One region of the Pseudoalteromonas sp. APC 3250 genome, then DNA from elsewhere that is predicted to be linked to it. Evidence: riboswitches for the same ligand, from Rfam matches in the RefSeq annotation. Region 1 holds a riboswitch; the other holds the start of a gene.
The links. A riboswitch is a leader RNA that binds a small molecule or an ion and turns the genes downstream of it on or off. The one in region 1 is predicted to bind lysine.
Positions count from the first base shown of each region.

Region 2: another riboswitch for lysine. It lies ahead of lysC (lysine-sensitive aspartokinase 3); the one in region 1 lies ahead of dapA (4-hydroxy-tetrahydrodipicolinate synthase).

Region 1 covers NZ_JASDCM010000008.1:87,967-94,621, forward strand. The annotation lists gene QL986_RS10635 (succinylglutamate desuccinylase/aspartoacylase family protein) at 1-858, opposite strand, end outside; gene QL986_RS10640 (PLP-dependent decarboxylase) at 864-2,069, opposite strand; gene QL986_RS10645 (2,3,4,5-tetrahydropyridine-2,6-dicarboxylate N-succinyltransferase) at 2,069-2,809, opposite strand; gene dapA (4-hydroxy-tetrahydrodipicolinate synthase) at 2,825-3,709, opposite strand; lysine riboswitch at 3,837-4,016, opposite strand; gene QL986_RS10655 (DNA-3-methyladenine glycosylase I) at 4,204-4,902, shown strand; gene QL986_RS10660 (protein adenylyltransferase SelO family protein) at 4,911-6,320, shown strand; gene QL986_RS10665 (OmpA family protein) at 6,641-6,655, shown strand, end outside.
Region 2 covers NZ_JASDCM010000001.1:390,862-397,516, reverse strand. The annotation lists gene QL986_RS01830 (hypothetical protein) at 1-253, opposite strand, end outside; gene nhaD (sodium:proton antiporter NhaD) at 450-1,697, shown strand; lysine riboswitch at 1,796-1,968, shown strand; gene lysC (lysine-sensitive aspartokinase 3) at 2,044-3,435, shown strand; gene QL986_RS01815 (4'-phosphopantetheinyl transferase superfamily protein) at 3,412-4,170, opposite strand; gene QL986_RS01810 (sodium-dependent transporter) at 4,337-5,659, shown strand; gene QL986_RS01805 (2-hydroxyacid dehydrogenase) at 5,744-6,655, opposite strand, start outside.

The DNA of each region.
Region 1 (6,655 bases):
TGTCATCAATTTTGGCTTGTAGGGGGCATCAACAAATACTTGCTTATGATTTAAATAACTTAAAATACTATTGGCATCGTCTAGAGCCGCGCTTAAATCGATTTTTTCTTGGCTGCCAAGCTCTACCGTAAAGGCTTCAACTTGCACGTTAAATTCACGCCCTTGCTGAGCAAGTTGCTCACTAAGCTGCCACCATGGACAAAAGCTTGCTTCATCCATTGCGCCATCAAAGGCATTAGGAATAACCAGCACATGGGGAATATTAAAGTAACGCGCGCTATCGGTCGCATACTCAGGGCAATATAAGTGCTGACTAGAAATAGGGCCGGTGTGTAAATCTAAAACTATATCTGCTTGATGCGCCAATTTTTGTAAGTTTAGCGCAATCCGTTTCCCCGTTGTTAAACGATAATCAGGGCCGTTGAGTTGTTGCTCAACGTCATTAATTAACGCGGCTTTAAAGGCTGTTTTCAGAATCTTATCATCGGCATCGCTGAACTGCTGTGCAAACTGGGTCGCCAGTTTATTATTGCAGTGATACATGCGATTCCAATTAGTCCCCGTAATGGGATCGAATCGGCCAAGGGTAAATTCCCCCGACTTTTGATTACAGCCAATGGGGTTAGCGTAAGGAACTAAGGTAATATCACCTTTTAAATTAAGTGTTTTTAGTTGCTCAAGTAATTGGTAAATTACCGCGTTGCCTTGCACTTCTGCGCCATGCATATTTGCTTGTACATACACACTTGGGCCGGTGCCATCGCCTTTTAAACGATACACAGGAATAGTCAGTGGTAGTCCGTTTGCGACTTCGCCAACTACAATGTTTTCTTGGCTTATAGCTATGGTGTTATTCATCTTTTTTATCTCAAGTAGTGGCTTGCATCTTCTGCTTGTCGCACGCAACTCAATACGCCATTGTGGATAACATATTCACCGGCCAGCTCATGGCATAAAAAGTACGGCATACTTTCGGTAAAACCGTAGGCACCGCATTGACTAAATACTAGCCAGTCTTGCTCATTTAAATCACTGGGTAATTGGTGCTCTCCTAAGCAATCAAGTGCAGTACATAAGGGGCCGTATAGGCTCATTGCTTGATTTGCTGCGTTTGAATCTCGTAATAAACGCGCAGGGAAATCTTGACTGGTGACCGCAGGGCGCAATAAATGATTAATGCCGCCGCTCATAATCACCTGTTGTTGGCCGTAATTTAGTTTACGCTCAACAACAGGTGTGGCGTAGTGGCCGCATTCGCCTACAGCGTAGCGACCTAGTTCCATCCATAGCTCAGTAACCCCCGCATCGCATTTAATTTTTGCAAGCGCCTCTATGAGTGCATCCCAACTTAGAGTGGGCGTATCAAGCGTATAGGGAATACCTAAACCACCACCTAAATCCAGCACCTTGAGGTTAATATTTAAATCCTCAGCAAGTTGCCTTAACGGCGTAATCATTTGTGTCCACAGCTCAGCGAGTTTGTCGCTGCTAAGCATGTTGCCCCACTGAAAAATATGCAGACCGTCAAAATTAAGTGCACAGTAGTCACTGGTATTTAGCGCCTGCCACTCGTCGCACCCTAAGCCAAATGGAGTAAGACTATCGCCCCCTAGCGGGTTTTTATCACCCTCGGGCCAGCGTAATTGTACCCTTAATAAAACCTGCAACTGGCACTGCTGAGCAATCGCTTGTTCGTTGAGCCAACGTACCTGATTGAGACTTTCGGCCACAAAGGTACGCACGCCACGCGCAATAAAGTGCTTAATTTGTTTAGGGCTTTTTGCAGGCCCCGTGTTGAGCACGCGTTCACTGTTAATTCCTTGAGCAAGGACTTGCTCAAGCTCGCCTTTACTGGCGACATCAAAGTTAAAACCAGCGTTATTTAAGCGTTGGATCACGCTAGATAACGGGTTCGCTTTAACTGCATACCAGAGTTTTACCTCGGTTTGTGCCACTAAACGCGTTAAATGTGTGTTTAGTGAATCAAGATCATAAACAAAAAAGGGCGTATCAAGCTCAGTTGCTAGCTTATCAATAGCGGTTTTAACGGGCGTGCTCAAAAAGGTCATTAACGTAAAACCTCTTCAAGCAATAATGACGCATCACTTTGCTCGTCACGGTATTTAACAATTAACGCACACGACATGCTTAAGCCTTGCTCGCGCGCCCAATCGTTTGACGCAGGGCGAGATCCAGGGATCACAATCGCGTATTCAGGGATTGCTTCGCCTTTATCAAGCTGGCGCTCATTTACGCAGTCATAAACAGGGATGGTTGCAGATAAGCGAACACCTGGGGCAAGTACCGCGCCTTTTTTAACTACCACGCCTTCAACAATCACACAGCCTGCACCAATGAATGCATCGTCTTCTATGACCACAGGGCTGGCACCAATGGGCTCAAGTACTCCGCCTAATTGTACCGCTGCGCTTAAATGCACATTTTTACCTACTTGAGCACACGACCCTACGAGCGCGTGGCTATCTACCATAGTGCCCTCGTCAATAAATGCACCAATATTTACGTACGCAGGTGGCATAATAATAGTGCCTTTGGCAACATGTGCACCACGGCGCACACTTGAACCACCGGGTACCATGCGAACGCCTGCTGTGGCTTCAAAGCTTTGCGGCGCTAAGTTATGTTTATCAACAAAACCGCCAGCAAACTCGGTGTTTTGACCGTTTTTAAAGGCTTCTAAAATGCCTTGCTTTACTTCTACGTTAGCGTGCCATTGGCCGTTTTCGTCTTGTGTTGCTGCGCGAACCGCGCCCGTTTCTAAATTATTTAATAGTTCTAACCAGTTCATTATAAAAACCTGTATTTAATGCCAAGATAAAATGGTGTTGTTTGCCGATGAAATGTCATCTGTGTGTGTCAGCTCAAGGTGTGTTAAAGGTGGGCGTAAATACGGACTGCCAATACGCCCTTGTAAATGCATTAACACTTTGACTGGGATAGGGTTGGCTACTGAAAATAAGCTATTGATAGCACTAGACCACTGGACAAAAAGATTAGGGTGTTGGCCGCTTAAACTGCGCTTTACAAACTCATGGGTTTGCACTGGCCATGCATTGGCTGCAACCGACACTAAACCTTTTGCACCTGCTTGGGCAAAATAAGGCATGAGGGCATCGTCACCACTAAAAATGGCTAGTTCAGGCGCTGCTTGTCGATAGGCTTCAAATTGAGAGATAGAGCCACTGGCTTCTTTCAGTGCCCATAAATTTTTATGTTGTTTGAGGTTTTCAATGGTTGCAATGGGAATGCTAACCGCACTACGTCCTGGTACGTTATAAAGCATACAAGGATGAGAACTGGCATTGAGTAAGCTTTCAAACCAATGCGTTTGCCCCACTGCACCGGGTTTGGCATACAAAGGCGAGCCGAGTAAAAAACCATGGATAGGCAGCTGGTTGCAGTAATTAACCCATTCAAGCTGTTGCTTTAAGTTACTACCGCCTACCGCAACCATAAGGGGGACGCTCGGCTGTAATTGGCAGACATGCTCTACGATGGCTTGCTGTTCTTTGAGGGTCAGGGCTAACCCTTCGCCGGTGCTACCTAGCAGTAAAATGCCATTGTTAGCGGCTTCTTGTTCGGCCACCAAGGTGTCTAAGGTTGCGTAATCAACTAGGCCATTTTGATCAAATGGGGTGATCAGCGCAGTCCATAAATGGAAATTGTTAATATTGAAGTTGTTGATCATCTCTCACGAACTTATAGGGCATTCGTCGAGTTTTTGGCGGGTATTTAGGATGCCTGACTCTTTGAATGTGTTTATAATTCGAAGAGCGAATGGGCTTAAATAATAGGGCGCACGGCCTTATTATACTAAGACCAGAAGCTCTCCACCAAATATGTTATTGGTGACAGTCGCTAGGATTCAGCCTAGTCGCCCGAAGCAACCTTTCACAAAAAAGTGTTACCTCTCGGCGTTAATTCCCCTCACGTATGCTCAATGGAGTTTGCGCTCCTAACATACGCTACCTGAATAACGCACCTCTTCCAGCCCTTTGCACTTGCTATTGAAAAATCAATCAGCAAATACAATGTAATAGGGTAAGTGTGGCGATTAAACCACTTTAGCCGTCTAGGTGTCAAGTGACTAAATATAGATAGATTCATCCTGATTGACAGTTATTACGTATTAGCTGCTTTTCTCGTACACTAGTACTATTGTCGAAGTAAGGTATTAAGCAGATGGAAAAATTTAGTGATATTTATAAGCGAGCGGTAGAGCGAAAGGGCTCTGAAAAAATGCTTAAGTTGTTACTCGCAAAACCTTTATCAACAAAGCAACTCGTCACATTAAGTGATGATGATTGGCTAGAAGAATTTACTCGGAAAGTTTTTCAAAGTGGTTTTTATTGGTCGGTGATCAACAGTAAGTGGGCCGGATTTAGAGAGGTTTTCTGGGATTTCAATGTTGAAAAACTATTGATGATGCCACCGGATATGCTTGAGCAAAAAGCCAGTGATGAGCGGATTGTACGCAACTATAAAAAAGTAAAAACTATTACTGAAAATGCGTATATGATCCACGAAGTTGCAGAGCAATACGGCAGCTTTAGTGAGTTTATTGCTAACTGGCCAAGTGAAGATATTATTGGCTTGTGGGCGTATTTAAAAAAGCATGGTGCAAGGCTTGGTGGTAATACCGGCCCTTATGCGCTGCGCGCCTTAGGAAAAGATACTTTTTTACTTTCAAGAGACGTAGAAAGCTATTTGCGTGCCCATAAAATTATAGATGGCGGATTACAAACTAAAAAGTCACTAAGTGCGGCGCAGGCATTCTTTAATGAACTGCAGCAGCAAAGCGGCTTAAGCATGCAAGAGCTAAGCTTAATTGTCGCTTATGGTGTAGGCGACAATCGCGTAGGTATCAGCCAAAAACAATAGGATTAATTATGAAATTAGTGCCAAGGTATACCGACATTGGTGAGGGGTTTGCAATTAGCGATCATCCAGCCAAGGTGACAGCGCCACAGTTATTGTTATGGAATGAGCCCCTAGCTAAGCAATTTAATATACAAGTGGATGCAGATTCCCGAGCAAATATATTTAGCGGTAATGAACCCCAAGCGATTTCTCCGGTGGCACTGGGATATTCTGGTCATCAGTTTGGTCACTTTTCACCGCGACTAGGGGATGGTAGGGCGCATTTGCTCGGTGCGATTAGCGATGATAAAAATCAGCTTTGGGATCTGCAATTAAAAGGCGCTGGTGCTACGCCATTTTCGCGCGGAGGCGATGGCCGCTGTGCATTAGGTCCAGCTATTCGTGAGTACGTAATGAGCGAAGCTATGCACGCGCTTGGCATTCCAACAACGCGTTGTTTAGCCGTGGTTGGCAGTGGCGAAACCGTCTATCGCAACCCACCTCAACCAGGTGCTATTGTAACCCGACTCGCCAGCAGTCATATTCGGGTGGGCTCGTTTCAATATTTAGCCACTCAAGGTGACGTTACTAGCCTAAAAAACTTAGCCGACTTAGCCATTCAAAGACACTATCCCGAGATTAACAGCACTGGCGCTCAGCGTTATTTAGATTTTTTAGCTGCAGTGATCGCCAACCAAGTCAAATTAGTCGTAAGTTGGATGAGGGTGGGGTTTATTCATGGTGTTATGAACACCGATAACACCTTAATTAGTGGTGAAACCATAGATTACGGCCCATGTGCCATGATGAACCAGTTTGATTTTGATACCGTGTTTAGCTCTATTGATAAACAAGGGCGTTATGCGTTTGGTAATCAGCCAAACATGGCAAGTTGGAACTGTGCCCGCTTAGCAGAGAGTCTAATAGCGCTGATCAGTGACGATGACGAGCAAGCGGTGGCAATGATGACGCCTTTAATTGAGGGCTTTTCAACGCAATTTAACCAACAATTTAGCGCGATGTGGGCGCAAAAGTTAGGGTTAACAGTCGCGGATGATAAAGATAATGAGTTGGTGGGGGAGTTACTAGGGTTATTAAAACAACACCAGCTTGATTATACCAATACTTTTAATGCACTCACTGAGTCGTTAAATGGGCAAGCTGAAATACCATCAGCACTTACCTCTTGGGCACAGCAATGGCAAACACGAACTAATGAGCACAGCTATCAAGTGATGCGACAAGCCAATCCGAGCGTGATCCCACGTAACCATATTATTGAAGATATTATTACTCAGTACACTACGCATGGGGATAGTGAGCTACTCAGTCGTTTTAGCAAAGTGATGGCGAGCCCTTACACAAACCATGTGCAGGCCACAGAGTTTCAAACGCCGCCCGAAGATGATAAGAATTATCGTACTTTTTGTGGTACTTAAGTATGATTTTTTGCATTTTAAAATGAATATAAAAGGTCATTTTTTACCCCAGCGACGTTCATTCATAGAGCAAACTATGAACGGGTGATACCATAACTCCATAAAAGCCAGTGATCGTGTGGGGTTTAAAGCGATTGTTTGCTTTTTGAGCTAGCCTGTGTTCATCGACATTTTTTATGAGCTAGTTTTATTATCCTAGATATTGAAAAAATATATTTGCGTTAAGTATTGATTAACAAAGACTCAGTTACTGTATAGGTAAGTTAGAAGAGCTAGCAATGCTTAGCTACATTTTTAGTTGTTAAAATGGGAAGAAAACAATGAAATTAAAATCA
Region 2 (6,655 bases), on a different contig from region 1:
AGGTGGCAAAATCGGCAATGGCGCGGTTAATTTCCAGTTGTGACGATTTAGCCAGCGGAATAATAATTTCTTGATTTAATAACCGGTTGGTTTCTTTATAAATACGCTCATTATTCCACGTGGGTTGCTTTTGCTTAATGGCATTTTGAAGATCTTTAATACTAAAGTCGGCCATTTTAAAGCGCTTAAATAATAGCTCTAATACACCCCAGTGTTCATTTAGGGTATTAAGTAGCTTTTTAGCTGGGATCATAAGGCGTTGCAACTTCCTAGTATTCGTTATTTTATATTTCTCGAACTTATATGGTATTCGTTTTTGCGACGATTTAATAATAGTTTTTACACCCGCTTAGTGATAGTATCCGCGCCGAATATAGGCACATAGAGTTTGTGGGTATATTTTTTACATGGTTTCAATTTTTACTTAACCCCGAAGGTTGTTTAATATCATGGTTTCCTCGATTATCCTGACGCTGATAGCGATTGCATTCTTGCTTATCGTTATTGAGGATGTGATCCACGTTAACAAAGCCAAAACGACGTTATTTTTTGGTACACTTTGCTGGATTATCTCCTTTATTTTTCCTCTTAATGGGCAAAGCCCCGAAACGATTCAAACCCTCCTAGACCACAATATTTTAGAAATTGCTTCTTTATGGCTGTTTTTAATGGCCGCAATGACCTTTGTCGCCTATTTAAACTCTAAAGGACTTATCGAAAATGTTGTGAATCGGATTATGCCAACCAGCATTAGTGAGCGAAAGCTGATGTTTTTGGTGGGGTGTTTTGCGTTTTTATTTTCATCTATTTCAGACAACGTTACGGCCACGCTAATATCACTGGCAGTGATTATGTCATTAAAACTTGAAGCCAAAAAGTTAGTTAAGTACGCCACGCTTATTGTATTTGCTGTAAACTCCGGTGGTGTATCACTTATCACGGGTGATGTAACCACACTTATGATTTTCCTTGATGGTAAAGTAACAATTAGCAATTTATTACTGTTAATTGTGCCTGCGTTACTAAGTGTATTATTACTGGCTACTTTGTTATCAATTGGCATGAATAAGCAACTCGAGTTTAAAAAAACTAAATTTAAACGTATTGAAAAAACCGACATAACCATTGCGGTTATTTTCTTCACTACGGTTATTGCTACGCTTACATTGAGTGTTTTATACAGTGTACCGCCTCTGCTTACTTTTTTATTGGGTTTATCTATTATGTTTTTAGTCGCGCAATTTTTAATGCGCAAAAAAGACATCAACAAAGATATGATCGATTTTATACGCGACATAGAGTACGACACCTTATTGTTTTTCGTGGGTGTGTTACTGCTTGTTGGTGCGTTAAAAGAAGTTGGGGTACTGAGCCAATTTACTAATTTGTATACGGTAATGGCGCCAGAGTACGCAAACTACTTAATGGGTATTTTATCTGCAGGTGTTGATAACGTGCCACTAACGGCAGCGTTATTAAAAGCCGACATTGTAATGAGTCAACAGCATTGGTTGTCGTTTACGTATGCAACCGGTGTAGGTGGCTCTATGCTAATCATTGGCTCGGCGGCCGGTATTATAGCCATGAGTAAGGTAAAAGAGCTGACGTTTGCAAGTTACCTTCGCTTATCGCTGTATTTATTACTGTGTTACACCTTTGGTTATGCGGGCTCTTACTTAATGGGTAGTTTTATTTGATTTTATAGTAAAACGACTTGACAGCTAGACGTCTAAACGATAACTTTCAAAGCCGCACTATTAGTGCGGTTTTGTTTTATTAGCCACAGGTTAATAATACATTCAGAAGAGGTGCGATACTTAGGTACTTAATGTGAGGCAACGACAGCCTGCGATCATTAAGGAGGGAAGTACTCGCCGAGGAAAATAATGGGTCGTTACCATTGTTTTTCGGTTTATGGGGCTGAATCCTCAAAACTGTCACCAATTTAGGTGGAGAGCTTCTGGCAGTAGATTTTTCTTATCTTTATTTCCTGCCAAGTTCTTCTTGTTTTATTGCGGTTTGGATGCCGCGAAAGGAGACGAAATGACTACCCAACCAGTGCCACAAAGTTCACAGTGCACAAAATCAGATTACATTGTTGCCAAATTTGGTGGCACCAGCGTTGCTAACTTTGAGGCGATGAGCCGTTGTAGCGAAATTATCGTAAACGATAAAAATGTACGTATTGTTGCAGTAAGCGCCAGTGCCGGAGTGACCAATCATTTAGTGGAGCTTTGCAAAGCGGGTATTGAAGCCACTAAACGCCAACAGCATATTGATGGTGTCCTTGCGATTCAGCAGGCTATTTTAAATGACCTGTCGTTAGATGAGGATTTAGCCCTTGGGTTTAATCAAACGCTTGATGCATTTCAAACGTTGGCGGCACAAACACTCAATACTGAGCAGCAGTTCGATGAGCTACTTAGCTTTGGCGAGCGTTTATCGTCGTACTTATTTACCCAAGTACTAAGGTTAAAGGGTTTAAATGCCACTCGTTTTGATGTGCGCCAGGTGCTTAAAACCGATAGCCAATTTGGTAAAGCAACACCAAATGTGGCCGCCACAGCGCAAGCCGCTCAAACACATTTAATTCCGCTGCTTGATGATAGCGTTATTGTGACCCAAGGGTTTATTGGTAGCGATGCAAACAATTTAACGACCACGCTCGGTCGAGGCGGCTCAGATTATAGCGCTGCACTGCTTGCTGAGGCTATTAACGCTAAAAGTGTGCATATTTGGACTGACGTAGTGGGTATTTTTAGCACCGATCCTCGTTTGTGTGTAAAAGCCACTCCTATTGCGCGTTTAAGTTTTGATGAAGCAGCAGAAATGGCGACCTTTGGCGCTAAAGTATTGCACCCGGCAACTATTTTACCTGCCAGTCGCAGCCATATTAATGTGTTTGTTGGCTCAAGCACAGAGCCAGAACTTGGCGGTACGTGGATTGAACGTGAAAAATCGCAGCTACCTGGTATTCGTGCGGTAACACAACGTAAAAATCAAATATTATTAACCCTTAAAAGCCCAGAAATGCTGTTAGCCAGTGGCTTTTTAGCGCGTATATTTACTATTTTAAGTGAGTGTAATATTTCGGTAGATTTGGTTACCACCTCTGAAATTAGTGTAGCAATTACCCTTGATAATGCGCCTAATGCATCACGCCCAGAGCTAGATCAAGAGTGCTTAGATAAACTCGCTGAATTTTGCCATGTATCGGTTGAAAACAATTTAACGCTGGTAGCGTTAATTGGCTCTGAAATTGTTTTGCGCCAACATGAAATGAATTTAATGAAAGTATTAAGTGACTTTAATATTAGACTCATTTGCCATGGTGCGAGTAAACACAACCTGTGCTTTTTAGTTGAGCAAAGCGAGTCTGATGCAGTGGTTCAAGCGATTCATAGTCGATTACTAGAAAGTGATTGCGCTGCGTAAATCGTTAATAGTCATTATTGAGCACCGCCAGTCGGTGCTTTTTTTTGCCACAACGCTAATATCAAACATGTCGTTATGTGCTCCAACCACGGTATTGCTGCAGGCTGTAAGCTGGGCGTTATTAAGTTCGTTAAACACATTAGGGCTTAATAGCTGAGCAATAGGGCGGGTGGTGGCTTTAGCCAGCGCTTCTTTTAATGTCCAAATCCTAAAGAAATGATGTGCTTGAGTTGTTATGTTATCTGTATCGGTTATTAAGCTCACTTCGGCTGGGTGGTAAAAGTGTTTAGCGAGTTTATTAAAAGGGCGCTTTAAACTAATTTTTTCAATATCAAAGCCAAATTGAGTTGATGCTACATTTAACGCTGCACCTACAAAACCATGAGAATGAGAAATACAGCAACTGATCACGCCTGTTGTATTTTTAATATGTAATTCTAATTTACTGTTATCGGGGTTAAATTCAGAACTAATATCACACAGCTTTAATGATGCATAAGAAGAACAAGCGGATTTTACTAGGTATTTAAGCACTAAACGTGTGGCTAAATATTCTTGTTTAGCCTGTGGATTTTTACGCCGATTAATAACATTGAGCTCAAAAGGGCTTAAATAGTGGGGTAAATCAAATTCACCCACATTGAGGGTGGTCGCGTTAAGCAACGCAATGCAATGGCTGTTATTTGCTAAAGCGGGCGTGATTTCTAGCTGGTTTTCAAAGTAAGTTACACTCATCATTGCTCGTTATAAATGACGACCGATTACATATTTATTACCCAAAGCTGGATAGTTTGTGAGCGGTTGTTAGTTGTTGTGAGCGCTAAGTACATTTTTATTACTCAGTGGCTCTTAAATATGGTTTAATTCGCATTCGTTAAAATAATAACAGATTTGTAGGTGTATGGCACAAGTGCGTGATGGTTTTCAAAGTCGACTAGGTTTTGTATTGGCAGCAGCCGGTGCAGCCGTAGGTTTAGGTAATATATGGGGTTTTCCTACGCAGGCTGCTAATCATGGTGGCGGCGCATTTTTACTGGTTTACTTTATCGTTATTTTTTTGCTGGCGTTACCTGCTTTATACACCGAGCTGTATTTAGGTTACAAAGCCCAAGCTAACCCTGTTAAAGCGCTAAGCCAAGCATGGCAAGATCACGCCCCTAAAGTGGGAGCCGCAGCAGGCTATATTGGCCTTGCCGGTGCCATCGTTATGTTAAGTTTTTACTCTATTGTGGCCGGTTGGATGCTTTCCTACGCTATAGAGCCTATAAGTAGCTTTTTTGGCTTGCATAGCTTGAGTGAGTTTTTACATAGCGACTCTATGTTACGTAATTTTATTTTTACGCCGCTTATGCTTATTTTAACCGCCAGTATTATTTTAAAAGGGGTGAAGTCGGGAATAGAAACCTGGTCACGCCGTTTAATGCCGCTTTTACTTGTTCTCCTTATTGGGCTTATTATTTATATTGCAACGTTAGATGGCGCAAGCGAAGGGTTTGCTGCTTATTTAGTGCCTGACTTTAGTAAAATACTCGACCCTGATTTAATTATTGCCGCAATGGGGCAAGCGTTCTTTTCGTTGTCGCTTGGGGTAGGCTGTATGATGATTTACGGCTCATATTTAAAACCCGGAGCTAACTTACCAAAATTAACCGCAAGTGTTGCGCTACTTGATACCAGCGTGGCGTTTTTGGCGGGCTTATTAATAATTCCGGCTATTTATGTTGCCCAGTACAATGGCGTTGAAGTATTTAATAACGGTAAATTAATTGGTGAGGGACAACTTATTTTTGCCATATTACCTGAGCTATTTGGCACTATGGGTGAAATTGGTTTATTGGTTGGCTTATTATTTTTTGTATTGATGTCGATAGCTTCAGTTACCTCAACTATTTCATCAACTGAGATCCCTGTGGCATTTTTGGTTGAAAACCACAGTGTAGATAGAACCAAAGCAACATGGGCAGTCAGTGCAATTGTATTTGTTTGTGCCAGTACCATTATTTTAAACTTTGATTGGTTATTTGGTTTAGTGATTATGGTATTTACTCAATACCAATTGCCGTTAATGGGGCTGTTTTACTTTATAACGGTAGGCTGGCTATGGCAACGTGGTAATAAGCTTCATCAAGCAAGTTCTGGTGCACATTATTGGTTTGCTCAGTACATTCGTTTTGTCTGCCCAGTGCTAATGACCTTAGTATTTGCAAACGTTGCGTTTGGCTAGAACGCGTTAATAACTCATGTGTTATTGATAACAAAAAAGCGAACACTATATTTTGTTCGCTTTTTTGCTTTTTGTTTAGCCGCGCTATAGCACTTCGTTTGTTAAGCTATTTCCTTGAGTAACCTCAAATGCATTTTGTAATGTTATATTAGCGATTTCGGTTAGAGCTTCTTGAGTAAAAAAGCCTTGATGCCCTGTTATTAACACGTTTCTAAAACTCACTAAACGAGAGAATATATCGTCTTGATTTATTTCGTCACTGTGGTTTTTAAAAAACAGTTCTGATTCTTGTTCGTACACATCAAGTCCTAAGTACCCCAGTTTTTGTGATTTAAGTGCTTTAATACACGCTTGGCTGTTTACCAGCGCACCGCGAGAAGTATTAATGAGCATGACGCCGGTTTTCATTTTATTAAATGCAGCGTCATCGATTAAATGATGCGTATCTTCGCTCAGCGGGCAGTGCAGTGAAATTATATCGCTTTGGGCAAGTAGGGTATTTAAATCGGTAATAGTGTAATTGCCTGGTTTTGCAAAAGGGTCGCACACTAAAACGTTAGCGCCAAAACCATTTAAAATGTTACACAGTGCCAAGCCTATTTTTCCGCAGCCTATAATCCCTATGGTCTTGTTATGTAAGTTAAACCCGAGTAAGCCATTTAAATCAAAGTTGTCTTCGCGCACGCGGTTATAAGCTTTGTGTGTTTTACGGCTGAGGGTGAGCATAAGGGCAACACAATGTTCAGCTACTGCCTCAGGGCTGTAAGCGGGTACGCGTAATACGCTGAGGTTATGCTGTTTGGCAACAGGCAAGTCAACGTTATTAAACCCCGCACAGCGTAATAAAATAGCGCTAACACCCAATGTGGCAAGTTGCTCAATCACTGCTTTATCTACTGTATCGTTTACAAATACGCACACAGCGTTAAAGTTTTTAGCTAATATTGCCGTCTGCGCCGATAAACTTTGCTCAAAGTAAGTAATAGTGATGTTAGA